3 regions of the Paenibacillus sp. plas6 genome follow, and region 1 is predicted to be linked to each of the others. Evidence: riboswitches for the same ligand, from Rfam matches in the RefSeq annotation. Region 1 holds a riboswitch; each other region holds the start of a gene.

Region 1 (10,326 bases):
CACCCAATCGTTAACAGAAAAAGGCAGCAACTGCTTATATCAAGGGCTGTTTTGTATTCAAATATGCAATCTAAATAGTCCAAATCCTACTTAATTTGAAGTAACTTACACGGATAAATTCCAAGACATTTCCCAAAACGCTAATTCATAGCGGGAGCAGGCAACAAACACATCGATTAAATGCTTAATCTGCTTTTCGGTGTAATGCTCCGTCAGCGTATTCAGTGTATTTAACAGCAAAGCATTATCTTCTGAATAACGCTCAGAATTGTATCCTTTTATCCAATCTCCATAAAAATCATGATGAATAGAAGCAGGATTATTTTTAAGTATTGTTTTGGCAATGATCTCATAGCTGTAAGCGCAAGAAAGAATCGCAGCTAAAATTTCCGCCTCTCCCTCCTCATATGCAACTCGCAGCATATATGAGGTATAGGAGAGATTATCTAATGAGCGAGGAGTATTATTAATCTCTTCCTCTGTTACATGAAGTCTGTTTAAATATCCGCGATGAATGTCCAGTTCTCCATTGATGATTGAAATATATTTGGCAAACAATTTAGTCGTTTCTAGGCTTTTCGCTTTTGCCACACCAATTGCAAATACCTTCGCATAGTCCTCAAGGTAAAGAGAGTCTTGAATAATATAATGTCGAAATTTATCCTTACAAAGTGTCCCGTCTTGGATTCCCATAACAAAGGGGTGCTTATTATATTGTTGCCAAATGTCTTTAGCTGCATCTAACAATCTATCCACAGTTTTCATTAAAATCGTTCTCCTATATGACTTAAATTATTTTCTAATGCAAACTCACCAGTTAAATGAAATGTATGATGTATTGGACCATTTCCTTGTCCAAGATTGAGCATAGCAGCTAAAGCACCGGTAACATAATTTTTCGCCCGCTGCACAGAAGCAGATAGCTCAAAGCCTTTTGCCAAATTGGCAGCAATTGCGCTCGATAGCGTGCAGCCAGTTCCATGCGTATTCGAAGTTTCAATTCGCTTGCCACGGAACCATTGCAACTTCTGATTGGCATAAAGCAGATCATTGGCATCATTGACGCCATGGCCACCCTTTAGCAAAACCGAGCATTTGTAAGCTTCGCTAATCCATTGTGCGGCAACCATCATATCCTCCTCATCCTCAATCCTCATACTAGACAGCACTTCTGCTTCTGGTATATTAGGTGTGATAACAGTCGCTAGCGGCAGCAATTTTTCTTTTAGCATAGCAATTGCATCATCCTGCATTAGCTTAGAGCCAGAAGTAGAAACCATAACTGGATCAAGCACAACGTTTTTTGCTTTATAATAAATTAGGCGCTCAGCAATAACTTCCATTAGCTCCGAATTCGAAACCATCCCTATTTTTACTGCATCAGGAACAATATCTGTAAAAATCATATCTATTTGTTGCAGCAAAAATTGCGGAGATACTTCAACAATAGCGGTTACTCCTGTTGTATTTTGTGCAGTTAAGGCAGTAATTGCACTCATCCCGTAAACTCCGTTCATTGTCATCGTTTTTAGATCGGCTTGAATACCAGCGCCTCCACTGCAATCACTGCCAGCAATTGTTAATGCTGTTCTCATACTCATTCTCCTTGCCTTATAATTTACAAGTAAATGATTCCTTAAGAAACGGTATTATGTCTATTGACAGTCAGCTCAGCCAGCTTGCGAAGTTCGCGACATTCATGCTCAATATCCTCGGCAGCAAAAATAGCACTAACTAAGGCCACTCCATCAACCCCAGAATCTGCTAATTGCAGCATATTGCTTTTGTTAATCCCACCAATCGCAACTACTGGAAGATCTACGGCATGACAAATATCGCGAAGTGTCTGGAGAGTTACAGCTTTTGCATTCTGCTTGGTAGCAGTAGAAAAGACAGCACCTATTCCAAGGCAATCTGCTCCGTTACGAACAGCCTCTAAAGCTTCTTCAACGTTATGCACCGACACACCAATCATCATTCTGTCACCAACTAAAGACCGAACCTGCGAAACGTTCATATCCCCCTGGCCAACATGAATCCCATCTGCATTACACGAAATAGCAATTTCCACATTGTCATTAACAAAGAAAGGAACACCATATTGCTTACAGAGGTCAGCTATTTCTAGCGCTTCTGCCAAAAACGCTTCATAGCCGAGTTCTTTTTCACGAAGTTGCACACAGGTAACCCCACCTTTCAGGGCAGATTCTACTTGCTCATACAGACTTTGCTTACCGACCCAGGCTCGATCTGTAACTGCATAAAGTAACATATGTTTCTTATCGCACTTCATACTTTGCACCTTTCTCCAACTGTGTCGGTGTTAAATTATAAATGGCATCAATGATATAGTTTCTGCAAGATGCATTGCCATCCATAGGGGATAGTCGCAAATGAGCAAGTTCTCCTGCTATGCCCATCGCACAAACCGCCGCTGCAGTTGCTTGTAAAGGATGCTGTGGATTTGCTGCTAAAAACGATGCTATCAAAGCTGAAAGCTGACAACCAGTACCAGTTATCGAGGACATTATAGGATGACCATTGCGAATACAGTATGCTTGGTTTTCATTGGCAACAATATCGATTGCACCAGTTATAGCTACAACCGTTCTATGTTTTTGAGCAAATGCTTTTGCAAAACTAACCGCTTCGTCTAAATTCTCATCCGTTACTTTATCAGCTGCATCAGCATCGACTCCTCTGGTCGTTCCACTGCCATGAGCTAATGTTTTAATTTCTGAAATATTCCCGCGTATACAAGTGAATTGAACTTCCTCAAGCAGCTTAAAGGCTGAATCTGTACGCAATTTTGAGGCACCAACACCAACTGGATCAAAGACAACGGGATGTGCCAATTCATTTGCTTTTTTTCCTGCAGCCAGCATAGCGGCAAAGGTACTTTCGTTTAACGTGCCGAGATTAATATTAAGACTGCCACAAATTGCAGTAATCTCCGCAACTTCTTTCACATCGTCTGCCATAATCGGAGATGCCCCACAAGCGAGCACAATGTTGGCACAATCATTGACGGTCACATAGTTTGTAATATTGTGGACGAGCGGACCAGTCTTACGAACGTTAGTTAGCAAAATTTCAAACATTACATACACTCCTCTATCAATTTGAGATTTGAAGATTACTTGCAATCAGAACATTGCAACATGACCCTCTTTTACAGCAAAACAAGATAGAAAAGCGTCTTACTTTGTTCCAATGACCTTGGATTCTATGCACCTTCAGTAGCAAAAAAAAGGAGACACCTCGGGTGCCTCCTATGAAAAACTCCATCGATGACTTCCTACGGCGGCATTATCCGCATCAGGTTAAGGGTCGAAGGTCTCACCTTCCTCTCAGCCTGTTAAGACAATCTTGTCTTGTCTGCAAGCTCCCCTGCCAAATCTCTATTCAATTAAAAAAGGAGACACCTTGGGAGCGCCTCCTGAAAATAGTTCATCGACGACTTCCTACGGCGGCATTATCCGCATCAGGTCAAAGGGTCGAAGGCTTCACCTTCCTCTCAGCCTGTAAGACGATCATGTCTGCAAGCTCCCCTGCAATAATTTGTATTATACTGGCAATTTTACTATTTTTCAAGAGAAATAAAAAAGCCAGTCTCTGCACCATAGCAGAACTGGCTATCTAAACTTGTAAAATTTACAACTTTATTTATAATCATAATCTTTATTATTTGCTGGGGAGGATACTGCTTCTCTGATCACATATACAAACGCGCATACTAGAATACCTGTCAGAATGGCCATGATCATCACTCCATCATCTCATATATATTTAGTATATCACATTTCGTCATTGTTTAGTGGTCAATTTGTATTACGTTTACATTACAAATATTGATTGTTAGCTAAGCGGCATGCTTGTACCTCCTATTTCATATATATTTATAAGAATTAAAAATTAAGAGAATAGGATGTACCCGTATGTTAAAAATACTGTTCCGACCATTAAGTTTGCTTGGTATATTATCGTCAATAATCATCCTACTTATGCTTCTCTTTCCACAGCAGGCACTAAGCGCTTCGTTACGTGGTTTAGCCATCTGGTGGGAAGTTTTATTTCCTGCACTATTTCCTTTCTTTGTTATATCTGAACTTATGCTTGGCTTCGGTGTAGTGCACTTTTTCGGAAAAATTTTAGATCCGTTAATGCGACCAATCTTTCGTATTCCTGGCATTGGCGGCTTTGTCGTTACGCTAGGATATATTTCTGGTTATCCTGTTGGAGCAAAGTTAACAGCCCAATTATATGAGCAACGCTTACTAAATCGACGTGAAGGTGAGCGCTTAGTAGCCTTTACCACCTCCTCTGACCCGATTTTTTTAATTGGTGCGGTTTCAATTGGCTTCTTTGGACAGGCAAAACTGGCAGTTATCCTAGCTGCTGCTCATTATATTGGGGCATTAATTGTAGGTATTCTTATGCGGTTTCATGATGTAAGCGAAGAAGAGAAGAAGGCATTCAATAAGTTAGCAACTAAAAGCTTTGCTGGTCAATATCAACGCAGCCTGCTACATCAAGCTCTGCACGCGATGCATGAGGCAAGACTGCTGGATGGCCGATCGCTGGCTGTCATTATTCATCAAGCAATCAATTCTGCGTTACGTCTAATGATTGTTGTTGGCGGATTAGTCGTGTTCTTTTCTGTCGTTCTTCAGTTATTGTCTGATGCTAAACTTTTAGCAACGATGATTGTTGCATTAGAGCATTTGTTTCAATTGCTGGGAATTTCTCCGCTCATAGCAGAAGGCATTATTCCAGGCGTATTTGAAGTTACGCTTGGTGCGCAACAAGCCAGTTTAACTGCACTTCCTTTGCAGCATCAAGCAGCGCTCGCTGTTGCAGTGCTTTCTTGGGGCGGACTTTCAGTGCATGCGCAAATTGCCAGTATATTAAGTCACACCTCGATACGATATACTCCTTTTCTATTTGCTCGGCTTCTGCACTGCATTGTTTCGGTCATTTTATTGTATCTCCTTTGGAATTGGCTAGGACCCAGCTAAAGAAGTTATTACACCTTGAACATTGCTTTCATTTCAGCTATGCTTTTATATGTACAAGGAACATGTAAAGGAGCTTATTACATTGAAATATGCTGTTATCGATCGCGGAGACTCTTTATCCAAGGAATTAGCGCAATCCTTCATCAAACTCGCAAGTGAAAAAGGTCTTCAGCAGGATCAGCAAAAGCCGAATATTGTCCTGTCCATTGGCGGAGACGGAACGTTATTGGAAGCCTACCATTATTATTTAGATCAAATTGAGCATGTTGCTTTTGTCGGAATCCATACTGGACATCTTGGCTTTTATGCCGACTGGAAGCCTCATGAGCTGGAGCTACTTGTAGAGAAAATGAGTACTATTGAACCGAATATCGTTCAGTACCCATTAGCAAATATTGAGCTTGTTACGCAATCAGGCACTTATCAGTACTATGCGCTAAATGAGTTTACGCTTAAAGGCGTCGACAATACAATGGTCGCACAAGTGAATATTAATGGTGAGCAGTTTGAAATGTTTCGTGGAGATGGCATTGTTATTTCTACTCCTACCGGTAGCACTGCATACAATAAAAGCTTGGGAGGATCGATTGTTCATCCAACTATTGAATCTTTGCAGATCACTGAAATCGCCTCGATTAACAACATTGTTTATCGAACGCTTGGTTCGTCTGTATTGCTGCCAAAGCACCATTACTGCGATATCATTTGTATGAAACAGCAAAAAATTCAAATTAATGTGGATCATATTGGTAAAATGTTTGATGATGTTATCTCAATAAAATGTGCGGTTGCTTCTAAAAAAGTTAGATTTGCCCGCTACAGACCGTTCCCATTCTGGAATCGTGTTCGCAATGCGTTTATTGGGATCGACTCACTAAATTAATATAATCAATAAGGGATGCCTAGAAGCATTGTAACAAATGCTCTAAGCATCCCTTTCTTAATTGAGAAATGCAATTGTGGTATTGTTAGCTGTTGCTAGAATTTAATTGCTCAGCTTGATGTCTGTTGCCTTTGTTTTTTTTATCTTGAGGACGATTGCCCTTACGATAAAAATTATCTTTTCGCTTAAGCTTTCCTTCCTTCTTGCTTCCATTGTCCAACTCATTCTCTATCGCATCATCGACTTGAGCCTTAGCTTGTTGACGTTGATTGCTACGAGAGCGTTGATGGTTACGTGAGCGAGACTTCTCAGCACCGTTCTCTTCCCCGCCTTTTTCACGTTGAACGGAGCGCTTGCTGCGATTGGCAGCTTCCTTTGTATTTAAAGAGCTGAGCTCGTCATCGAAGCTATCCAGCAAAGTAGATTTTGTTTTTACTTCCTTTGAGTCACTTCCGTCTTTTTCATCCTTAGCTTCTTTAGCTTCTTTCATCTCCTTCGAATCTTTTTGCTTAGAATCCTTACTTTCCTTTTCCTTGGTTACAATCGTCGGTAAGGTTCTTGTATATTCTGGTTCTTGGAGATAAATATGCTCCTCGCCATCGTTAATCGACTCGTCCTTATTTTTTTTCTCCAGCAAAAAATAAGCACAGCCGAAATTACAATACTCATTAAGGTAATCTGTAATATAAGAAAACGTGGAGTCTTTAGTTGCTTTTTGATGGCCGTCTCTGAAAAAGCCCTTTAATCGAAGCTGATTATAGCCCCAATCTCCAACAATATAATCATAACGCTCTAAAACCTCGCTATAACGATTACGAAAAGCTTCAACATTCCAGCCATTACGATTTTCCATAATTAACTCATACGTATTTCCTGCGATATGAATAATTGCCACTCGTGCACCTCTCCTCTGACTTTAAATCACAATATTAGAGCAAGCGCCAGATCGGGAAGTAACAGCACCTTCTGTTGCTTCGGACACAACTTGATGGGATGCATCGGCTGCCATAGAAGCATAAGCTGAATCAGTTTGCTCATGGGCATGGTATGAGCTACGAACAAGCGGACCTGATTCCACATGTCTAAATCCACGCTTCAAGCCTTCCAACTTCAATTTTGCAAATTCATCTGGATGTACATAACGTTCTACTTTCAAATGCTTTGGAGTCGGTTGTAAATATTGACCAATCGTCAAAATGTTACAGTCCACTGCACGTAAGTCATCCATCGCCTCTATAATTTCATCCCACTCTTCACCAACCCCAAGCATAATGCTGGATTTCGTAGGAATCTTTGGCTTCATTTCCTTTGCACGTTTTAACAGCTCTAATGAACGTTCATATTTCGCTTTAGCACGAACTCGGTCTGACAATCTTCTGACCGTTTCAATATTATGGTTCAAAATATCTGGGTTAGCATCCATAACGACCTGTAATGCATCCCAATTTCCCATAAAATCCGGGATAAGTACTTCTACACGACAAAATGGTAATCTTTTACGGATTGCTTTTATCGTTGCAGCGAAGATCGACGCTCCGCCATCTGCCAAATCATCACGAGCTACCGAAGTAACAACGCAATGTCTTAAATCCATTTGTTCTGCAGCTTCTGCAACACGCTCTGGCTCCTGTAAATCCAATTCAGTCGGCATTCCTGTATTTACTGCACAAAAACGACAGGCACGAGTACAAATATCACCTAAAATCATAAATGTTGCTGTTCGGTTAGCCCAACATTCATAGATATTTGGACAGCGCGCCTCTTCACAAACTGTATGTAGCGTTTTAGTTCGCATCATATCTTTAATTTCAGCGTAATTACCGCCAGTAGTTAGTTTAATTCTTAGCCAATCAGGCTTTTGCAACTTTTCACTTTGTTGTTTCATTGAACAGTACCTGCTTTCAATTACTTTTTTCAATTACTTACTTGTATAAAAATTACAGTCTACAACTAAACATTGGTTTTATTATATCATAAAATTTGCAAATTGCAGTGCTTATTACTGCAGATTGAAATCCAGTTGGATATTTTTCATTATCTAGAGAACAATAACATTAGTGAATGTGTGAAAGGATGATATTGATGACAAGGCTTCGTACATTAACCTTTATTGTAATCCTTCTCCTTCCTATGTATGCTTCTTTCGCAAAAGTTGTCCAGGCCAACGAGCAAATGTCTCCTGAACAAATTTATGCTGCTAGGTTAGAGCTTTATAACAACCTCTCTGTAATGACAGGAATTCCATGGCAATGGATAGCTGCAATTGATCAATATGAGCGCTCCTTGACACGGGCTAAGCCGAAGGCAAGGCCTCAGCATGGCAAGCTCACAGGAATATACGTTGATGAAAGAAAGTGGGCAGGGGTATTAAATCCTGACAGTCAGGACGAGGAGCCTTCATCGATTGCATTTTTCCAAGGGATTGGTCGTGATGGAGATGGAGATAATCGCGCAAGCCGCAGCAGCGATATTGATCTTCTTGCCTCAGTATTATCTGAAATTGGTAAGCACGGACACGATGATGATAATTTAATGATTGGTCTATGGGAATACTATCAAAATACACGTGCTGTAAAACGTATTGAGCAATTTCATCAACTTTATCAACACTACGACAAGCTTGATTTATTTGAGCATGCATTTCCATTGCCATTAAACTCAACTTACGCCTATCGTGATACATGGGGCGATCGTCGTGGCTGGGGAGGAAAGAGAATTCATGAAGGAACAGATATTTTCGCCAGCTACGGCACTCCTGTACGCAGCACTTGCTACGGTGTCATTGAAACAAAAGGTTGGAATCGTTATGGCGGCTGGAGAGTCGGGATACGTGATTTAAATAACTATTATCATTATTACGCTCACCTTTCAGGCTTCGCCAAAGATTTGCAAGTTGGTCAAATCGTTGAGCCTGGCCAAGTGATCGGGTGGGTAGGCAGCTCAGGCTATGGAAAGCCCGGCACTTCTGGTAAGTTTCCTCCTCATTTACATTATGGTATCTATAGTGACCGCGGTCTTATTGAATGGGCCTTCGATCCATATCCAAGCCTTAAGCGCTGGGAAACAGAGGAGCGCAAACGCCTACGCAGCAAATAAGCTACGAGCGTGATGCGCTCCCTTTTGCTTTATTTCCCATGAACGATTTGCTTTAAATATTGAATTTGATAAGCCAAATTTTGCTCCGTTGATCGAGCGAGACTAAAGTCTTCGATGCTTAGCCATTCGTCATATCCAATTGCTTTCAAGTCCTCAATCACCTTCTGCCATACAACGATGCCTTCATCAATTGTTCTCCATTGAACTTCCCAGGATGAATGTTGCTTATTATATTGGTAAGCAGCATTTTTTACATGGACATGAGCTAAATACGGACCTAATATTTCTAAGCCCATACGATAAGTTTCATACCCTTCATGCACCATATTGCCTGGATCATAAATAATTCCGATATGCTGAGGGTCAAAGCCTTCAACAAGTCTGCGTGCCGCAGAAGCACTGCATGCAATATTTCCGTGATGCGTTTCGATTGCACCTTTAATACCATATTGCTTACTCAATTTCTCTACTTTAGCTAAATAATCTCTACCCGCTTCAAGCGTCTGCCAATATGAATTGTCACTGCGGTAACTTGGCGCTGGAATTCTTATCGATGGAGCGCCGAGGATAACAGCAGCTTTCATTGCTTGTTCTGTAGCTGCTAAATCTCCCTCAGGGATATAAGCAGCTAAATTGGGAATAGTTAAGCCATGCTCTTTCATTAATTGTGCTACAGCTTTAAGCTCTTCTTCGGTACTATCTGCCGCTATCGTAGAATAATTGTTTCCCCAGAAAGAAGGAACTTCATGCTGTCGTGCAGGATCATTATTGGTAAAACGCCATTCAACACCATCGTAGCCTTCCTGCTGCAATAGCTTGACTGTTTGCTCTGGCGTACAATCAGGCATCATTACGGTAAAAACAGAATATTTCATTGCTATCATCTCCTTTATACTCGAAGCATAGCAAATAAAAAATATAATCGCTTTTCTAATATTGTTCATATTTAAAGAAACATTGATTATAATTGACCTTATAGCTTTAGCATTTAGTTAGGAGGATGGTCGATGTCCATTCAACGTAAATTAATTACAGATCAAGATTTTCAAACAGCAGTAGAACAGGAAAGTCAGGTTCGCGTTTTTTTAAACAATCAAATCGTAGAGAATCGTGCAATCATCGTTCGCTTTGACGAGCATACAGTCATTACGCAAAGTAATGTAAGTGATGTAATGTATCACAATCGTGATGAAGGAGAATTTTTTCTTTTAAAAAAATAATGAAGACCGAGAACTGACTCGCTCTTCATAACGAATTATCAATTGATATTTCACAGCCTAAATGTAATGAATCCAGACCGAGCAGCAGACTGCGCACAAGCGCAAGCCG
Region 2 (10,326 bases), 680 kb from region 1:
GTTGTAGTTAATCAAACAAAAACAGATTACACAAACTCTATTCATAAAGAGTTGATCCATGTAAATAACGGGATTGAAAATCAGCTTGAATTAATTCAAGAAAATACCTTAATGCTTTCGCAAAATTCACTTATTCAAGAAATAGATTCAAGAATAACTTCGTATGTTGATAAGCAAGATCCTTCCGGCATGAATGAAATGACACCTCTAGAAAATGATCCATTTGAAGCAGAAGTATTCATCACCTTAAAAAAATTCGCAGAATCACATCCTGAAATTCAAAGTATTTCATTAGGAGTTGAGGAAAATGGAGGCTATCTTCGTTATCCAGAATCAGCTCGAAAAAATGGATACGATGCAAGAACTAGAGATTGGTATAAACTAGCGATTGAAAATCCAGATCAATCATTACTAAATACGGTTGCTTATTTTGGTTCAGATGGTACGAATAGTATCCTATCTCTTTCAGCTGTAAAAGATAAAAATAGCAAGGTTATAGGTGCATTAAGTTTGGATGTCCAGCTGGAAGTGCTAACAAGTATGATTGAAGATGTCAAAATTGGTGAAAATGGTTATGTTATCATGTTAGACCAAAATGGCACGATACTGGCTAATCCCAAAGATATTAGTTTAGTTTCAAAAAATATAACCGAGTTAAATATTAGCGAGCTAAAGATTTAAGCAATATTAGTGCTCCATTTGAAACGATAATGCCTGATGGGAAAAAGTATTATGTAAGTATTGAAACTCCTTCGGATTTAGGTCCAAGTTTAGGCTGGACATATATTAGCTTTGTTGAAAAAAGTGAATTTCTGAAAAGTGCGAATAAAATAGGGATGTTAACCATTATATTTATAGCAGTTTTTGCGTTATTAAGTATAGTGGTAACGATTTTACTTGCTAGAAAAATCGCAAATCCAATAACGAATATTAGTCATTATTTGAAATTAATGGGTAATGGTGATTTTTCAGTTGAAATAGAAGCTAAATATTTAAAGCTTAAAAATGAAGTGGGGGAAATTGCTAGATCAACTCAAACGATGCAATCTTCCCTAAAAGAGATGTTATCTACTATCCAAAATCACTCAAATGCGATTAATAGCAAAGCAGAAAATATTCATGAGGTTGCAGATACTGTAGCGATTTCATCGGGTGAGGTTGCTAATGCAGCACAGGAAGTTTCTAAGGGTACTGATCAGCAATCACAGAACTTGATCGATGCGACAGATATTCTTTCTAATTTCGCAAAAGCTATTGAAACGATGTCGTTAACGTTAGCTGATATTCAAGAAAAAACGAATGCTATTAATTCCTTAGCAAGTGAAGGCAATAACAATATGAGTGGGTTAGTGAACTCAGTAGAAAGTGTAGGGGCAAGTTTTAAAGAGTTTGAAGCAAAGATTAGTGAGTTAAGTCAAAACGTAGACCAAATCAATGAGATTACCAATTTGATTAACAGCATAGCAGATCAAACGAATTTATTAGCCCTAAATGCAGCAATTGAAGCATCTAGAGCAGGGGAAGCTGGGAAAGGATTTGCTGTAGTAGCGGGTGAAATTAGAAAGTTAAAGTAAAGAGTCTGCTAATGATATTGCCGAGCTGTTAGGCACAATTACAAATGACACTGGCAATATATTAAGAAATTGCGACCATATGAAAGGTGAAATGGATAACCAATTAGCCGGAATAAACTCAACAATAACATCATTTAAAGAAATTGTTGGGGAAATTGAAAAAGTGATTCCTGAAATTCATAGCGCAAATTCATTTGCTAAGGACATTAATGAGGAAAAGGATCATATTTTAGAAAGAGTAGAAAATACATCCGCTATATCACAAGAAACATCAGCTGCAGCGGAGGAAATAGCCGCTTCTTCTGAAGAAATGAGTGCAACTGCTGAAAGTCTGTTTTCTACCGTAGAAAACTTAAGAGATATGGCTAAAGATATGATTCATCAAGTGAATAAATTTAAATTATAGTAATACATATTTAATATGTATTGGCGTAATTGCAAGAGGGGATATGGTAGTGACCCCCTCTTTTTTTATTGGCATGACGTTGTTTTCGGTATTGATTTAATAAAAGCAACTATCTATCTTTTTAATTAGAATGCAAGACTTACTATATAACTATGCAATGATTTAAAGAGCGAGCATTGTTGCTGTCAAGTTCCATTGTACCCCTTATAACCTAAGCCTGGCTTAAATTATTAGGAGTGTGAAGCAATGAAGAGCAAAACAGTAAATAGTGGAATATCCTTATTAAATTTCGACGGTACATTGGAAAAACAACTGTTACTTCAACAATATCCAAACGAATGGATAGATTTTTCTGATTTAAAGGATTGCAATGGTTACTGCTATGAAAAATCTATGCGGAAACTTCAACTTCGCTTACTATCTCGAAAGTATAAAAACATCACTTTTATTGGCAACGGAAACTATCACTATATTACGTATTTATTGTTATCAGATATTGAACAGCCATTTTCACTGGTCCTTTTTGATCACCATACTGACCTTGTACAGGAGATTGACATTCCGTTTATTGCTTGCGGTTCATGGGTCAGTACAGCGCTAAAGGAACTGCCGCTGCTGCAGTACGTTGTCATTATCGGAGCAAATCCGCCTAATCGTAAACAAACTGTTCCCGACAACGTAACAATCATATCTGAGCAAGAGGTAGGTTGCTTGTCTGCGGCGGATATTGTACAGCTTATCCGTTCTGTATTACCTCAATATCCGATTTATATTAGCATAGATAAAGATGTACTTAGTCAGGAAAATGCCGTAACAAATTGGGATCAGGGCAGCATGACTTTGCAACAGTTGCTTAATATTATTCGAGAGCTAAAAGCAACTTATCCGATTATCGGGACGGATATTTGCGGGGAACTGCCGCTAGTTGATGCGTCTCAGTCTGATATTCATATGCAGCATCTGAAAAAAAACGAGATTGCCAATAAGGCAATCGTTGATATAATGCTAGCTGATCAATTTGTTAACTATAAAAATCAGTTTATTTTCTCATAATGGAATAATAAAAAGGCTTAGTTGATGGGATGAATGGAATGATGGATTGGATGATAATAGCTTTGAAGCGGGCTCTTTCGCTTCATCCGAAGGAAGAAATAATCTCAATAAAAGAAGCTCATGGCGGGGACATCGGTCGCTCATATTTTGTTGAGACTAAAGAGCGTAAACTATTTGTAAAGTATCGCACTGATCTTTCCAGCCTTGTCTTTCAGCGAGAAGCAGAGGGACTGGCACTATTACGAGAAGCAAAGGGACTGGCAGTGCCTGAAACGTTTTATGCTGGGGAGATTCCTGGCAAGGAAGGCGGCATGATCGTATTAGAGTGGATCGAGTCGGGGGTTTCTCACCAAGCAACGGAAGAAGAGCTGGGCACAGGAATTGCGGAACTGCATAAAAAACAGTCTCCTAACAGATTTTTTGGACTAGAAAACGATAATTATATTGGCTTGCTTTCCCAACCAAATGGCTGGTGCGATACTTGGCGAGAATTTTATTTGCAGCGACGTCTCTTGCCTATGATTAAATTAGCGGAGGAACGTGGCAGATTGCCAGTCATACGAAAAAAGCGGCTAATGAAGCTTGCGGAATCACTGGAAAAATGGATACCAGCAACAAGCAAACCGTCCTTACTTCATGGGGATCTTTGGCATGGCAATTGGATTAGCGGAGCACAAGGACAACCATATCTCATCGATCCTGCTGTTTTCTATGGGGATCAGGAATACGAAATAGCATTTACGGAATTGTTTGGCGGATTTTCATCCACTTTTTACGCTGCTTATGAAGAAGCATATCCGCTCTCTCCCGAATACGAGGAGCGACGTTCTTTATACCAGCTTTACTATTTGCTTGTCCATTTAATTTTGTTTGGTGAATCCTACGGTTCAGCAGTTGACCGTGTGTTAGTGCATTATGTAGGATAACTTCCAGAAAAAGTGAACTTTAACTACGATGTTACGCCTTCGCTCATTAAAGTTAATGAAGTTATTTATGGAGAGTTAGAGGAAGAAACGATTACATTTTGCAACATGGAACAGCAGCAACAAATAAAGAAACAAGATACTTTTCTTGAACGCATTAGGTAGTCTTGGTATTAATCAACTTCAACTTCAAGGTATTGTTGAGAGTGACGAAACCTTCTTCCGTGAGTCTTTAAAAGGAAAGCGTAAAATTACCTATAGAAAGGCTAAGAAACGTGGAGAAAAAGACGAAAAAAGAGGGATTTCTAACCTTAAAATTGCCGTGGTCGTGGCACAAGACCGTAATGGAAATATTATAGCTACTAATTATAAGAAGTTTGCAAGAATTAAAGGGTTACAACATGAAACAATCAACGAACGACAACAACAACGTGTGAAAAAGGGAATCTACCACATTCAACTTGTTAATAACTTTCATAATCGTCTCAAAGGTTGGATGGAACGCTTCAAAGGTGTGGGTACTCGTTATTTAGATAACTATCTTTATTGGTTTCGTTGGTTAGAACTGAGGAAACATTTAGCATTTGATAAACGTGTAGAACAAATGCTTATTTCAGCATGTCAAAAATCTAACTATAATACTGTTGAAACGCTAAGAAGTGTATAAAAAAAGAGCCACAGGTTAGTGACTCGCTCTAAGTAGTGATTATGTAGTGCCTACGCTTTACATGCATCTACAAATTTTTTCGCCGCTATTAATGACATACCTGTTTCTTCTCTCAAAAACTTCACCGTTTTAACCTCACCGATGGAATTCAATTTCTCTTTTACTGAGGTAATCAGTTTCTCATTATATATTTCAGTATAGTCCATGTAGTAACACCACCTTCTATCTATAATATTCTATACGAATATTTAACCCTTTAGTTTCAATTAAACTGTTTTTGATAGTTTGAAATTCATTTTATATAAGAAAGATTGTAATATGAAGTGCGACACCTAAAAAAATAACTCATGACGAATTCGTGTAGAATGAAGTTACCAGACACCACCTACAAGGAGAACTCGTCATGAGCTATACACATCTTACCATAAACGAGCGTACAAAAATAGAAACATTATTACATTTAGGATGGAGTGCAAGAGCCATTGCACAGCAGATCAAGCGCCACCATTCTACGGTTTCTCGTGAAATACAACGCATGAATAACCACTCTTCTACTTATGAGGCTAGCGACGCACAAGCCGATTATCAGCACAAGCGGATGCAAAGTAAACCAAAAGGAAAGTGGAACAAAGACAGAGCACATTACCTTACTCAAACTCTGGCTGCAACATGGTCTCCAGAACAAATTGAAGGTCGAATGAAACAAGACGATCCTGAGCACGCGGTATCCTTTAAGACCATCTATCGCTGGATTTACCAGGGGAAGCTCGTCCAAGGAAACACCATCTTCTTGCGACACAAGGGAAAGCGTAGAAAGCCTCGTGAAAGCAGAGGTCGCTTTAATCTTGGATTATCCATCAGGCAACGTCCAAAAGAAGTGAAGCAACGTGAAACCTTTGGTCATTGGGAGCTTGATACTGTCGTTTCTAGCCGTGGTAAAAGTAAAGGCTGCTTGGCTACCTTTGTCGAACGAAAAACACGCTATTACTACGCTGTAAAAATGCCTGACCGTTCAGCCTTGTCTATGGAGAAAGCTGTTGCTACGGCTTTAGAAGAACTTGCTTTACCTATGTTTACAGCTACCGTTGACCGTGGGAAGGAATTCGCTTGCCATCAAGCATTGTTAGAAGAACACGGCTTGATGGTTTACTTTGCTGATCCTTATTCATCTTGGCAAAGAGGCAGTAACGAAAATGCCAATGGGCTTCTCAGAGAATTCTTTCCTAAGAAGTTCGACTTAAACACGATAGATCAAGCTGAACTTGAATGTGCTTTAGATTTAATCAACCATAGACCACGTAAATGTCTAGGTTGGAAAACTTCTCACGAAGCGATTATGGACGAGTTGTCGCACTTAGCTTGACAATCTATCATTTTAGTATTAAGTTCCCCATAGTCTTATGCCACGATTAACTGAATGGAAAAATTAGTTTGTGGTTTACTTTATATTAGATATATAATAAAAGTTATATATTGGAAATATATTTTAGAATTATTTGGAAATTGCAATACTATAAATTAAACAGTAATAGATGCAGATGAGAAATAGAATAAATGCTGTTTAATTTCAAGGCCTGTTGTTTGACAAAATACAATTAAGGTGGAGAAAACTATGGGATTTCTATTGAAGGCTTTATCTGTTTTAACTGGTAGTTCTGAAGAAACATTATTAAATGCACGAGCTGAAATGTCAAACAAATTTGGCAGCGGAAGATTAAGCACTGAAACGGAAAGAGAGTATGTATTCGAACAGCTATATTTATTTCTAAAAAACAATGGTATCCCGAGAGAACTTTCCAATGAACCGACAGGTGTAATCATCGGTTTTATTTTAGATTATCTCGTTCAGGACAAAAGAAATGGACGTTTCATACAAGTTACTAATCGAGTGCTGGTAGATTTTTATAATTTTGAGCTTGGCAATACCGATACACTAATAGAAGCATTATTAAAAATGGGAATTGATTTTGAACGATACGTTGAACATAAAGCGGGGTAATGATTGATGAGCGTTTTTTATCCAGCCGATCCGATTAATGATAAACAACTTTTATTAAACATTGTAGCAGTTAACTGGTACAATGAATGCTTAGAAACTGACTTTGAACTATGGCAGGTCCTCTGTAATTTTAACAATCATCAATTAAGAAATTTATTTGATGAAACGATGATGGGCGACTATCGCTTTGCATCATTCGTAAAAAAATCAATTAAGCTATGTTATGGCGGAGGATTTTTTGGTCCTTCTACACTTGCTATGAATAATTTTATTACGGATCTTAGAAAAACGATGAATAGTATGCACTAAGTCTAAGCCATAGCTGCAAAAGCTAGCAAAATTCACTAGAAAGCGTATGGCGCGGACGATAGAATTCAATCTTTTTTTACTTTTTTCGCATAAATATGAATGAATATAGTTGTCAAAAATGAAAAAATGTAGTACTTTATAAACAATCGAATAAGAATTTCCACATACGGGTGCTTGAGGGAATCAGGCTGAGATTGTAGCTGTAGTCCGCTACTGACCGGTTGATCTGATCTGGATAATACCAGCGTAGAGAGGGTGATGGAAGAACGTTTATTTTCCGTGCAATCAAACCGTCTAGCTATGTCTGGACGGTTTTTCTTTTTGTAATTTTGATAAGAAAAGGAGAATGTTGATGAAACAGTGGAAATTTACAGATGTGTTAGTAACGATTATGGTGGGCATCGTATTTGGAGTAATTATGAGATTTTGGGACGACTTTTATACGTTTCTTTCACCTATTTTGCCAACATTGAAGCAGCTAGTTTACGGAATGTGGTTTATGGTAGGTCCGTTTGCGTTTCTGCTCATTCGCAAACCGGGCGCCTCTTTGCTTGCTAGCTTAGCAGGTGCTGGGCTGTCTGCTGTTATAGGACACGGTGTAGAAGTATTAATATACGGGTTTGTCCAAGGGCTGGCTGCCGAGCTATTATTTGCAGCATTTCGCTACAAATCGTATAACATCGCAGTAGCGGGAATTGCAGGAGTGATGTCTTGTTTAGGAAGTTTTTCGCTCGATCTGTATTACGGCTATGCGGATTTGGAAGCCTGGGCGCTAGCTGTGAAATATGGATTAAGAGTGGTAAGCTCGTTTATTTTCACTGGTATATTCGCTTATTACATTATTAAGGCGCTTGAAGCTACTAAAGTAACGAACTTAATTCGTCCTGTTTCTCCAGATGAGTATAAGCAACTAGATCAGTAATTGATTACTTCCGATGCAAGGGGGATCTAGCGATATAGCTAGGCAAGGAGGAACAAACATGATAGTTGCAAATAGTAAATCTCAAGAAATTCCTGTACACGAAGGAAATCGTGAGGTTCGTGAGCCCCAAAATGTGGGTAATTCTTTATCGAACAATATGATTATTCATGATTGCGACATCTGCCTTAGTGTAGAAAATTTGCGGTTAAAATTTCCCGGGGAACCGAACATTTATTTTCAAAATTTAACCTTGCATATTCCTCAAGGACAAAAAGTGCTTATTTTAGGTCCAAGCGGTTCAGGAAAATCTACGTTATTGCAGGTGCTGTGCGGCTTAATTCCGAATTCCATCGAAGTGCCGCTGAAATATAGCCATATTCAATTGCCTGAATCGTGGGGATTTGTATTTCAAGACCCGGATACTCAATTTTGTATGCCCTGTGTGGACGAAGAGCTTGCTTTCGTGCTAGAGAATCTACAAGTGCCGCGACAAGAAATGGAATCGCGGATGCGTGAGGTGCTCGCTTGGGTAGGGCTATCGCTAGATAATCTTCATATTCCGATTCAAAAATTGTCCCAAGGGATGAAACAAAGACTAGCATTAGCCTCTGTATTGCTATTAAAGCCAATGACTGTGTTTTTGGACGAACCTTCGGCTTTACTGGATCCAGAAGGCACTGAGCAAATTTGGGCAGCGATAAAACATTCGCTAAATGATCGTACAGTAATCTTGGTTGAGCATAAAATTGACGCGATTTTAGACTGGATCGACAGAATCATCATGTTGGATGAACAAGGGCGACTTCTTGCAGACGGCACGCCGAGCGAGGTGTTTCGTTCTCATAAATCAGCATTAGTCCGGTATGGAATATGGTATCCTACAGTTTGGGACGAATATTTGGAATCATCCCGTTGGAAAGAGATCAAGGCGAATCGGCAACAAGCGGGTCTTTCTCTTATTGCTTGCAGCGATAATAGTTGCTCGGTCAACGAATCAATTTTGTCATTAGCACAATTTGATGCGTATCGTGGCAAACAATGCAAGCTGCACATCGATATGGCAAATATCGCTGCACAATCTTGGATTGCCGTGACGGGTGAAAATGGTGCAGGAAAAAGCACACTATTACTTGCTTTAGCACAGTTAATTTGGACTGCGGGGAAATATATTTTGCATGGGAAAGAGTTTTCTGAGCAATTGAAAAAACGTCATGTGCCAGAGGGAATAGCGCTGGTGTTTCAAAATCCAGAGATGCAGTTTGTGGCAGATTCTTTATTCGATGAATTAGCATTACCTTTAGTCAAGGAAGGAAAAAGACAGGAAGAAATTGCTGTGGAAGTACAGCGGCTGCTTACATATTTCCATATGGATCATCTCGATCCCCAGCGGCATCCGTATGACTTATCTTTAGGGCAAAAGCGCAGATTGAGCGTAGCAACGGCAATGTCTAGACAGACATCCGTGTTGCTGCTGGATGAACCGACATTCGGACAGGATGCACGCAATACGTTTGCGATTTTAGAATATTTAGAGCAGCTAAGAGTTAATGGGAAAACTATCGTTATGGTGACGCATGATCGGCGCGTGGTCGAACATTTTGCCACTGAAGAATGGGTCATTGAAAAAGGGCGTTTAAAGGAAATACGCAAGATTTGGCGCTCATAATTGTGCAGCAAAGGATGACAAGGTTAAGCGTGACGTCCTTTGCTGACATTACAGGACAATGGAGGGAGAATGACGTTGTTCGAATGGTTTGCACCACAAAGAATAACATGGTTGCACGAAGCAAATCCTGCATGGAAAGGTTTGCTAATGTTTTTAACGATGCTGGTGCTATTTTTCTGTCGTGACCTTAGCTTTATAGTAGTTATGGCATTTTTATACGGCGTGTTTTTATTTATATTTAGCGGAATTTCTTATCGTAAATTGCTGCTTCTTTGCTTGCCTTTTCTGCTTACATTTTTGTCTTCTTCATTAACATTAGTTTTATTTGGTAAAGGGGAGCATGTGCTGTGGCAATGGGGGATAATTAAGATCTCTGAAGAAAGCGTGAGATCGGGACTAATTATTGGAACGAAGTCGCTAGCTATTGGGATGATTAGCCTCGTGCTTCTGTTAACGACTCGTCCAGTATTATTATTTTATGCGCTAATGCAACAATTTCGCTTTCCTGCCAAATACGCATACAGTTTTCTCGCTACAGTAAGATTAGTGCCAAACGTTATTGAAGAGTGGCAAACGAGGTCGCACGCCTTGAAGGTAAGAGGGATAACCTTTTCCAAAGGGATAAAAGGCATTTACGAAAGGTTAAAGCTTTACAGTGTGCCGTTGTTTGCTCAAAGTATTCGTCGGGCGCAGCGCATGGCGATTGCTATGGAAGCAAAGCAGTTTCGTATGGATCAATCGCGAACGTACTATTATAAGACGTCCTACTCCAAAATTGATGCCTTTTTAACTCTGTTTGTTTGCGCT
Region 3 (10,326 bases), 630 kb from region 1:
CGAAGTCTGAAGTAGGGCAAGAGCGGATGAAGATAATGACAGAGAGCAACGATGGATTTGAAATTGCTAGACGAGATTTGGAGCTACGCGGACCGGGAGAATTTTTCGGAACAAAGCAAAGCGGCTTGCCAGAATTTAAGCTAGCTGATATGGTTGCAGACTATGAGCTGCTCGAGCAAGCTCGCGATGATGCAGCAGCTCTTGTAGCGACTGAAAGCTTCTGGAAGGATGCTAGTTATGCCAGATTAGTAGATTGGCTAAGAAATGATCCTTTATTTCAAGGAGAGCAAATAGATTAGTCAAGAATTGTCTCTTTTCTGCATATAGTTAACTCATTAGAGTACCTTTTTATGGAGGTGGATTGCTAATGAGTTATCAACGATATGGGATTAGTCCTCAATTAGTTGAACGTGTTAAGCTTAAGCTGAAAAATCCGGTAATTAAGGAAAAAATCAAAAATTTGCTTGCTGATGTAACTAAGCATGATTTGCAAGATCGGGCTAAAGTACGTAAGCTAACGCGGGATTCAGCGAAAATATTGCAGGAGAAATTAAGCGAAACTCAGGAGGAGCAAATTATTAATTTTGTTCTTGCACAAAAAATAGACCCTAATAATACGTTCCATTTGTTAAAGTTATGGGGAATGTTTCGCTAAGCTATCGAATGAGGAGAAGCTAAACGCAGCATGTTTATTAGCATGCTGCGTTTTTTTCTAATAGAGTTATATGGTAATATGAAGGAAAACAAGAAAGAGGTCACTTCAATGGAAAAGAATATGAACTTCCAAGTGAATTTAACTGGTTTGATCGATTTGCTTTCAAATCATCTATATTCTAATCCTGGTGTGTTTATAAGGGAGCTATTACAAAATGGAGTTGATGCAATAACAGCACGCAAAAGGTTAGGACATACTTTTGCTCCGAGAATTCATATAGAAACCTACTCCAATCATATGATCTCTATTCAAGATAATGGAGTAGGTTTGACGGAAAGTGAGATTATTCAGTTTTTAGCAAGTATCGGAAGTACGACAAAAAAGGATAATTTAGATGCTGCAGATGATTATATTGGTCAATTTGGAGTTGGGTTATTATCCTGCTTTATTGTTAGTGATAAAATTGTTTTACTAACCCGTTCGGCACTAGAAGGGGATTCATTAGAATGGAAAGGAAATCCTGATGGTACATATCAAATTCGCAAGCTAGATTATGAAGTGCCGATTGGTTCTACTGTTTACTTAAAAGCTAAAGAAGAATACAAGGAATTGTTTGAATATTATGAGCTAAAATCACTTTTGACCAAATACGGAGAGTTTTTAGATGTTCATATTACCTTGCTAGATGAAGGTTATGAAGAAAACATTAATAAGCTGCAGCTCCCTTGGAAAATGAAAAAGGAGCAAGCAATTGAATTTGTTGTGGAAAGTACAGGAAATCAGCCTTTAGATATTATTCCGCTTGCTTCGGATTTAGGGGGGGTTGAAGGCTTCGCTGCAATCTTGCCTTATTCAGTCAGCCCACAGGAAAAGAAACGACATCGTGTTTACTTGAAAAATATGCTGCTTTCAGATGAGTTTAGTGACATCTTGCCAAGCTGGGCTTTCTTTGTTGACGCCTTTATTAATACAACCAGCTTAAAACCGACTGCTTCACGCGAAGCATTTCAACAAAATGATCTGTTTTATCACGTTCAAGAGGAATTGGGCGCAAATATTAAGCAGTATTTTATTAAATTAGCTGAAGAAAATCGGGCTTTGCTAGAAAAAATTCTTTCGATTCACTATCAAACGATAAAGTTAATCGCGATTGAGGATTGGGAGCTTTATGAGTTATTTATTCCTTATCTTAAGTTTGAAACCTCGCATGGTGAACTTGAAATGTCTGAAATTATGAAGAATACAGATAAACTGTATATTGCTGCAACTGTAGATGAGTTTCGCCAAATTGCTAGAGTTGCAAAGTCTCAAGGCTTGCTTGTTGCAAATGGCGGTTATCAGTACGATTTAGGTTTATTAACTAGAGTGAATCAAGTATGGCGAGATGTAGAAGTTGAAGTCATCGATGTTATGAGGTTTTCTGGAAGATTCACTCCTTTAAGCATAAGTGAGCAGGATGAAGCTCGGCCTTTTCTATGGCTAGCAAGAGAAATATTAAATTGTTATCAATGTACTTGCAATCTTCGTTACTTCGAGCCTGTTGACATCCCTGTGCTGTATACGACCAATAAAGAAGTAAACTTTTGGAAAATGATGAATGAGAGCATAAAGACGGCAGAACCAGTCTTTTCTGATTTATTAAGTACATTGCAAGGGGAATTAATCGAGCAGCCATTGTCGAATCTATGCTTTAACTATAATAATCCAATGATTCGCAAAGTCGTAGCTGCACGAGATACGAACCTGCAACGAAAAGCTATTGAGTTGTTTTATACTCAAGCATTGCTGATGGGGAATTATGCGATGAGTAATGACGAACTTAAGCTAATGAATGAAGCGTTACGTTATTTTATGAATATGGGCTTAATGCAGGTAGGTGAAGCTAGCGATGAAACGTAGATTTGATGCAATCCGCTCAAGAATTTGGAATACAGAAGATGAAGGACAAATAATGGCGTTGTATGAGGAAGCAATTGTTCTTGCTGATAAATATTTAACGGAGAACGATGCCTATCAAACTCGTATGGATTATACGAATAAAGCAGTAGAGTACGGTTTGTATGATAAAATGCTCATTTCTTTTTCTTGGTGCTGGTCAACCTTTAATAAGCATCCTGAACGTTACTCGGCATTTTATATTTTATGGAATTTTAAGTGGGTAGTTGAAAATTTAAGGAAATGTGCCCTCTTTTCTGCCGAACAGCTAGAACAGCTTTTCACGCTTTTTAAAGAGCAATGTGAGAAATATAGTTACTCGCTAAGGCCGTACTATGAAGCTTATATGCACTATTTGTTACATTCTGGGAAAGAAGAAGAAGCACGCCAATATTATCATTTATGGCGTAATGCCAAAAATGATAGCTTAACTAACTGTCGCGCTTGTGAGCAGCATGCGGCAGCAGGTTACTACTTTAGCAAAGGGCATTATAAACGAGGGATGCAGTTGGTCAAGCCGATTTTAGAGGGCAAGATTACTTGCCGTTCTGTGCCAGAATCTACCTATGAATCATTAATATTACCGTTAGTGGCACTTGGTCGGTATGAGGAGGCAGCGACCTATGCGAATAAAGCATTTCGCAGCTTAAGCGGTAGCGGGCATTTGTACGAATTCGGCACATTGCTTGCTTTCTATTCTGTTATTAATCGCAGACGAGCTCATCAAATTTTCCGTAATTGTTATGCCGAGGCTCTTTCAAACGTGAATGATTGGGATAAGCTGCATTATCTTGTTGGCGCACAATTCTATTTAGAGCAATGTGAAGGAAGCTTAAAAAGAAAGCGTAAAACGGAGTCCAATGAGCAAGGAATCGATAAGGAATATGTCCAAAATGAGCTGGAACGCTTAATTACTTCCTTTGATTCACGCAGTCAAAACAGCTATATGAGAAGTAGAGTTGGCAATTTGCGGAAGCAATACGCTAACTTAGTGAAATGTTATTGCGAATCGGCGAAGTGAGATAAATGGGCTATTTCTTTAAGGCGAAATATATGTGAAAATTATCATATCAAATTGAATGTTATATTTATATATGAAAGTGTAGCTATGGTGTGAAAAAGATGAATGATAGAAAGAGCTGCAATATTAATTCAATCCTAATAAAAATCTATACCGGGTTATTACAGCCTTTATGGATTTTCTTCATTCTTATGGTGATATTTAGCTTGCTGTATCTATTTACGAAAGAAGCAAGCTATTTATTGCTGCTTCAATGTATAGCAATTGGAGTTATAGCAATTACCATTCATGAGTTAGGTCATTTTATCATTGGAAAAATCGTAGGCTTGCATCTGCATTTTATGTCAGCTGGATTTCTTTTGCTAATTCCTAAGAAGAATGAGCATAAAACTACGATTAAATGGAATAGACAGCTTCCTCTTTCGTTTGGGATGACGAGCATGTATTTTGCAAATCATCGTTTATCTGAACGGGAAATGCGCAGAAAACTGATTCCTTATCTATTAGGCGGTATATTATTTAACAGTGTCACGGTAATATGCTGTCTTTTACTGAAAACTAGCTTTGCAATGTCTTATTTTGCTATAGATTTTCTCAATTATATGCTCATTATTAATATGGCAATTATCGTTGCGACCAGCATCCCGCTTAAACATACGGATGGTTATACATGCTTTAGTTTGTGCTGATTGACTTTATAAAAGATAAAACTATAGACGAAGCGGAGAAAATTTTACGCGAAATAAAGCCATTTTACGGTCAAACCTTTTATAACTTAAGTCAGGGAGTAATTAACTAAAAAAAGGCAATGTTTTAATGACTAAAGCATTATTAAACAAAGCACTAAGCGCAAAATCAGAATTATTGGATGAAAACCAGGAGCAAATGATTGAACATATTATTGGAGAAATAAAAGAAATGCTACAGTGGAGCGCGTCTACAAAAACAGCTCTTAGCGAGAGAAAGTAGCTCAAGGAAAGAACAGCGGATTGAAGCAATCAGGAGCAGTGATGCGCAGGAATAAAAGCACAGCGTCTAGTGAAGGAATAGATAGCCCTGAAAGCGAAGCGGGCAATTTAACCTTGATACTTGAAATTGCGATTGAATGAATCTGATTTTAACTGCGCCTGCAAGGGCTATCTCATTCCGAAGCGATGATTTAACTTATGATAATGCAGCGATATTGAAAAACTTGTACTTGCGTTTTCCAACAGCTGCTTTCTAAGCCACTATACAAACTTGCTCTTAAAAATTTCCGTAATCAAACTGCTGCTGTAGCTTGTAACAATGCACAACTCTTGTTTAGGCAGCGGCAACTCCGTTTTTAGTTCCACAAGCTCGCCGCGCGCGATCTCCTGCTGTACCATTGATTTGGTAGCAAAAGCTATTCCGTATCCTCGTTTTGCAAACTCCACCATCATATCAATGCTGTTTAATTCTATATCTGCATTAATCGTGTAGCCTTGGGCAGCAAACCACACTTCAAGCATATTGCGCGTTAAGCTGCCTGCAGATAACAAAATTAAAGGAAGATTTGTCAGCTGTTGAATCGAGAGCGGTTGCTCATCGCCATAATGTTTTAACTTGCCGCCTGCGACAAAGCAATTTTCAATAGTTTTTAACGGAGTAATGACAACCTCAGAGTCACGAATTGGCTGATAAACAAATCCTACATCAAGTTTGCCTTCCTTAATTTGCTCGACGATTACATTTGTTTGTGACTGCAATAGCTGAATACGTATATCGGGGTATTCAATATGAAATTTGTCCAGTACTGGTAAGATCACATCTTTTATAATTGCACCGTTTGAACCTATGCGAATATAGCCCATCTTAAATTGCTTTAGCATTTGGATAGAGTTCTCTGCTGCTGCAAACTGATGAAAAGCTTTCTCAACATAATCAGCAAGCATTTGACCTTCTTGAGTCAATTTTACACCTTTAGATAATCGAGTTATTAAAGTAACTCCAAGGTTCTGCTCAAGCTGTTTAATCGCATAACTGACAGATGGCTGGGTAATATGTAATTGCTGGGCAGCCTTCGTTAAATTTTTAGTCTTCGATACACTTAAAAAGATACGATACCATTCTGTATTAATATTCATTTGACATTAAACCCTTCTATGACAAAAATAACTATACATTATTTTACTTATTTCATTATTATAGTAATGCTTTCTCGAAAAAACAATGAAAAAGGGTTTATTGATGAGGGATTTGGACCAGGCTTTATGTAATGACTGGCGTTAACTCTAATTTTGCTTGGCTAACGCCAGTCTAAGTTAAATTAATCTTTTAGTAACCCTTTATTTTTATAGTAATTATCGTTATAGACAATACTTGGATGTTTAGGATTTAACTCCTTTGCTTTCTTATGATGCTCGACTGCTTTTTCGTAATCTTTTATTCGGTCATAGCAAACAGTTAGCTGTAAATGAGGTAGCCAGGTTGCTGTAGCAGGGTTATGAAAGCTCATATCAGAATTGTATTGTGAAGTAAATAGTGCTTGGTTGTACCAATAAATCGCTTCATTATATCGTCTTAAATCTGCAAAGATTCCTCCCATTTCACAACAGAAATCTGGACGTGGTGGGGTATATTCTAGTGTACGGAGTAGGCTGCGTAATGCCATATCGTAATTGCCTAGTTTGATATAGCAAAATTTTTTGCGTGAGCAAGCATTAATATTGTCTTCGATCCAGCCTCGTTTGCCATCAAGAAATTTATCATACCACTCAATCGCTTCCTCGTAGCGCCCGTGTTCACGTAACTCATTGGCAAAATAATACTGATCACGCGGCGAAAAAGATTCTCCCTGCTCCAAGCGCGCTAAGTAGATATTGATGTTACGATCAGTTGAATGTCGAATTTTTCGATGGGTAACGGCAACATCGGAATGATACGTTTTTCCATAGACAGCTAAATATTCATGTACTGGACCAATCCATTGAAAATTATTACTTCGCTTTACAAGACGATTACGGCGGTAGCTATAGGTTGGTTTTCCAGCATCATCAAACGCAAGATGGTACTTCATCGTTACTGTATCATAATCAAATCCAGGTTGTTTTTTTAACTCGATTAATTTCTCTAAATCCTCTGGCATAAGCACATCATCTGCGTCGAGCCATAGAATATAATCACTGGTCGCTTGCTTAAAGCTGTAATTACGTGCAGCAGCAAAATGATTAGTCCATTCATAATCATATACTTTTGCGCCAAGTGCGGCTGCAATTTCCTTAGTAGAATCTGTAGATCCAGTGTCTACAATAATGATTTCATCAACGGCAGGCTTAACACTGTTAATACAGCGCTCAAGTACATCTTCTTCATTTTTTACGATCATGCATAAGCTGATAGATATCAACATCATCACCCTTTATATATCAAATTGAAACGTGCTACGTTAAAATCTCCTTGTATTAGTCTATTAACCGTAAAAGCTAAAAGTGCTGGTCAAAGTCCTAAAAATTTAGGGGGTATTCAACCTTAGTTTTATTTGTTATAATGTGGGAAGCTTGACCAATTGAATAGTCACTTCGGGAGCTAAGAATACTTGGCTGAGAGGAGAACTGTTTTGTTCTCGACCGTGATACCTGAACTGGATAATACCAGCGTAGGAAATGTGCACTTGCTAAATCGGCAGTCATTTTCTATGTCGATTTTTATTTTGCCGTATTAATGAAATTTGGCGAAATTCGGCATAGTAAATATGCACTGTTTTGCATGATTGTGGAGAAAAAGAGGAATTCTATTTTCTGCATAATATCATGTGAAGATTGCTTGTTACAGGCATCCTTCCTGGTGTGAAGGATGCCTTTTTTCGTAGGGATGCTCGGTACTAACTGTTCAATTGGACAGCAATAGAAAAAAAGGAAGTGGAGAAGAGAGATGAAAAACGTAGCTTTGAAATCGTTATTAATCACAGCGCTAATTATGCTTTTAGCGGCTTGTGGCAACGGTGGTGCTAACAACAAAGAGCAAAATGTTAAGCAAGCAGAATCTGCAACTAATGTCAACGAGCAGCAAGGGGGAAATGAAGAACTGCAAAAAGTACGCTTAATGCTGGACTATACGCCAAATACGAATCATACTGGATTATATGTTGCACGTGATCTTGGCTATTTTGCTGAGCAAGGGCTAGAGGTAGAATTTATTGCTCCAGCAGATGGTGGTGCAGATGCACATGTTGCATCAGACAATGTTGAGTTTGGAATTAGCTATCAAGAAAACGTCACATTAGCGCGGATTGCTGGTTTACCAGTTGTTTCGCTTGCTGCAATTATTCAACATAATACTTCAGGCTTTGCTTCACCTAAAGCGAAAGGAATTGAAACTCCAAAGCAATTTGAAGGTATGCGCTATGGAGGTTGGGGTTCGCCAATTGAGCAAGCGACTATTGAATCATTAATGATAGCTACTGATGCTGACTTTAGCAAATTAAACATTATAAATATGGGCAACAGTGACTTTTTTTCAGCAATTGAACGTGATATTGACTTTGCATGGATTTTTTATGCATGGACTGGAATAGAAGCTGAGCTACGCGGCGTTGATCTTAATATGATTTATATGAAGGATTATAATGAGAATTTAGATTATTACACACCGATCGTCGTTACGAGCGAAAAGCTAATTGCTGACAATCCTGATTTAGTGAAACGCTTTGTTGCCGCGGTTGCAAAGGGTTATCAGTACAGCATTGACAATCCAGAGGAAGCGGCGGATGTTTTAATTGCAGCAGAGCCAGATTTAAATCCAGAGCTTGTTAAGGCAAGTCAGCAATGGTTAAGTCCACGTTATCAGGATGATGCAAAACGTTGGGGCGAGCAAAAGTTAGAAGTATGGCAAGGTTATGCGAACTGGATGTATAGCAATGGCTTGCTTGAAGGTGAGCTTGAAGCGGAAAAAGCGTTTACTAATGAGTTTTTACCAGAATAATAAGGAATGTTTAAGCTTAAAAGAGGTAATTTAGTTAGAGGATTAGTTAGAGGAGTGATTATGATGGCAAACGCATTGTTAAGTATCCAAATGATTCCTAAGACAAATAACGGTGAAAGTGTAATTCCATATGTTGATCAAGCTATCGCAATTATTAAAGCATCTGGCTTGCCATATCGTGTTGCCCCACTAGAAACAACGATAGAGGGCGATCTAGCTGAGCTATTATCGATCGTTCAGCGCATGCATGAAGCAATGATAGAAGCAGGCTGTCCTGGGGCATTATCGCAAATTAAAATCTCCTATAACCCGCAAGGCGTATCAATGGAAAAGCTATTGGAGAAGTATCCAAATGGACAATAAAAAATCAATTTGGCGGACAATTGTTCCGCCAATTGTTATGATTGCAATTCTTTTTATTTTATGGGAACTTGTCGTTCGAATTGAGCTTGTTGACCGATGGCTCATACCTTCACCAATCGAAGTAATAAAGGAAATAGGGACAGGCTGGGGAAGATTGCAGGAGCATTGGCTTGCCACGATTCGCCTTACCTTGCTTGGGTTTGCTTGCGGGGCTATATTTGGAATTTTACTGGGCATGCTGCTTCATTTTCTACCGTTATTTCGCAATGCGATGTATCCAGTATTAATTTTATCGCAAAATATTCCGGTTATTGTTATTGCGCCAATTATTACAATGTTACTTGGCTTCGGGATATTGCCAAAAATCTTATTAATTACGTTAGTGTGCTTTTTCCCAATCAGTATTGCAATGCTAAGCGGATTAGCCCAAGTTGATCACCATCTGAAAAATTATATGGGGATGATTGGCAGTAATAAATGGCAGCAGTTTCGACATTTAGAGCTTCCTGGCTCATTAAGCAGTTTATTTAGCGGCTTGAAAATTGCGGCATCGTATAGCGTACTGACTGCAGTTGTTGCAGAATGGTTATCCCCTAAAATTGGCTTAGGCGGCTATATGATTCTTTCATCACGTGGCTATATGCCAGAACGTGTTTTTGCTGCAGTAGTATTAATTGTTTTTACAAGTTTGCTAATGTTTTGGTTAGTAGCTTTAATTGAAAAGCTTATCGTGCGCTGGCGCCCTAAGAAGGAGGTTTCCTAATGCTTAAACTAGTTGGAATTAGTAAAGCATTTGTTAATAAAGGAACGAGACATGAAGTTCTGCACAATATTAATCTTACTGTTCAAGATGGGGAATTTGTCTCTATAATAGGTCCTTCTGGCAGCGGCAAAACGACGCTTTTTCAATTAATTGGCGGCTTGCAGCAGGTTGATGCAGGGGAAGTTTGGCTGCAAAATAAAAATATTACTGGAAAAAAGGGGCATATTGCTTATATGCCACAACATGCATCGTTGCTTCCATGGTATACAGTGAAACGCAATGTAGCTTTAGCGTTGCAAATCGCAGGGATTGCTAAGAAGGAGGCGGAAGAGCAAGCTGAACACTGGTTAGCTCAAGTCGGGTTAGCGGAATATCGCGATGAATATCCACATAAGTTGTCTGGTGGAATGAGTCAGCGAGTTTCTTTCTTGCGCGCCCTGTTATCTCCACAGAAGCTGATGCTGCTAGATGAGCCATTTGGTGCTTTAGATGCATTGACAAGATTGCATATGCAGCATTGGCTGCTATCCATTTGGGAGCAGCATCGTCGCTCGGTATTGTTAGTTACGCACAGTATTGAGGAAGCATTATTATTATCTGATCGGATCATTGTATTTTCAGCAAATCCAGCAACTGTGGTTGATGAAA

Evidence for each region. A riboswitch is a leader RNA that binds a small molecule or an ion and turns the genes downstream of it on or off. The one in region 1 is predicted to bind thiamine pyrophosphate.
Region 2: linked by a shared signal. The riboswitch ahead of AC2TDL_RS12455 (ECF transporter S component) and the one ahead of thiM (hydroxyethylthiazole kinase) in region 1 are both predicted to bind thiamine pyrophosphate.
Region 3: linked by a shared signal. The riboswitch ahead of AC2TDL_RS17975 (ABC transporter substrate-binding protein) and the one ahead of thiM (hydroxyethylthiazole kinase) in region 1 are both predicted to bind thiamine pyrophosphate.

The regions. Positions count from the first base shown of each region.
Region 1 is NZ_CM170151.1:3,428,167-3,438,492, reverse strand. It holds gene tenA (thiaminase II) at 106-765, opposite strand; gene thiD (bifunctional hydroxymethylpyrimidine kinase/phosphomethylpyrimidine kinase) at 765-1,595, opposite strand; gene thiE (thiamine phosphate synthase) at 1,637-2,293, opposite strand; gene thiM (hydroxyethylthiazole kinase) at 2,280-3,101, opposite strand; TPP riboswitch at 3,279-3,402, opposite strand; TPP riboswitch at 3,445-3,563, opposite strand; gene ylbJ (sporulation integral membrane protein YlbJ) at 3,939-5,018, shown strand; gene AC2TDL_RS15210 (NAD kinase) at 5,101-5,901, shown strand; gene AC2TDL_RS15205 (YutD family protein) at 5,987-6,796, opposite strand; gene lipA (lipoyl synthase) at 6,818-7,786, opposite strand; gene AC2TDL_RS15195 (M23 family metallopeptidase) at 8,032-8,997, shown strand; gene AC2TDL_RS15190 (sugar phosphate isomerase/epimerase family protein) at 9,027-9,872, opposite strand; gene AC2TDL_RS15185 (hypothetical protein) at 10,005-10,217, shown strand.
Region 2 is NZ_CM170151.1:2,750,022-2,760,347, forward strand. It holds gene AC2TDL_RS12405 (cache domain-containing protein) at 1-681, shown strand, start outside; gene AC2TDL_RS12410 (methyl-accepting chemotaxis protein) at 711-1,574, shown strand; gene AC2TDL_RS12415 (hypothetical protein) at 1,654-1,980, shown strand; gene AC2TDL_RS12420 (arginase family protein) at 2,227-3,033, shown strand; gene AC2TDL_RS12425 (fructosamine kinase family protein) at 3,072-3,959, shown strand; partial or broken gene AC2TDL_RS12430 (IS1595 family transposase) at 4,087-4,623, shown strand; gene AC2TDL_RS12435 (hypothetical protein) at 4,674-4,829, opposite strand; gene AC2TDL_RS12440 (IS30 family transposase) at 5,027-5,986, shown strand; gene AC2TDL_RS12445 (hypothetical protein) at 6,236-6,622, shown strand; gene AC2TDL_RS12450 (hypothetical protein) at 6,629-6,931, shown strand; TPP riboswitch at 7,088-7,201, shown strand; gene AC2TDL_RS12455 (ECF transporter S component) at 7,284-7,853, shown strand; gene AC2TDL_RS12460 (ABC transporter ATP-binding protein) at 7,912-9,519, shown strand; gene AC2TDL_RS12465 (energy-coupling factor transporter transmembrane component T family protein) at 9,589-10,326, shown strand, end outside.
Region 3 is NZ_CM170151.1:4,062,184-4,072,509, forward strand. It holds gene recG (ATP-dependent DNA helicase RecG) at 1-299, shown strand, start outside; gene AC2TDL_RS17940 (stage VI sporulation protein F) at 368-655, shown strand; gene AC2TDL_RS17945 (HSP90 family protein) at 764-2,554, shown strand; gene AC2TDL_RS17950 (hypothetical protein) at 2,544-3,611, shown strand; gene AC2TDL_RS17955 (zinc metalloprotease) at 3,713-4,300, shown strand; gene AC2TDL_RS17960 (hypothetical protein) at 4,428-4,580, shown strand; gene AC2TDL_RS17965 (LysR family transcriptional regulator) at 4,841-5,716, opposite strand; gene AC2TDL_RS17970 (glycosyltransferase) at 5,899-6,957, opposite strand; TPP riboswitch at 7,141-7,252, shown strand; gene AC2TDL_RS17975 (ABC transporter substrate-binding protein) at 7,503-8,552, shown strand; gene AC2TDL_RS17980 (thiamine-binding protein) at 8,616-8,915, shown strand; gene AC2TDL_RS17985 (ABC transporter permease) at 8,905-9,678, shown strand; gene AC2TDL_RS17990 (ABC transporter ATP-binding protein) at 9,678-10,326, shown strand, end outside.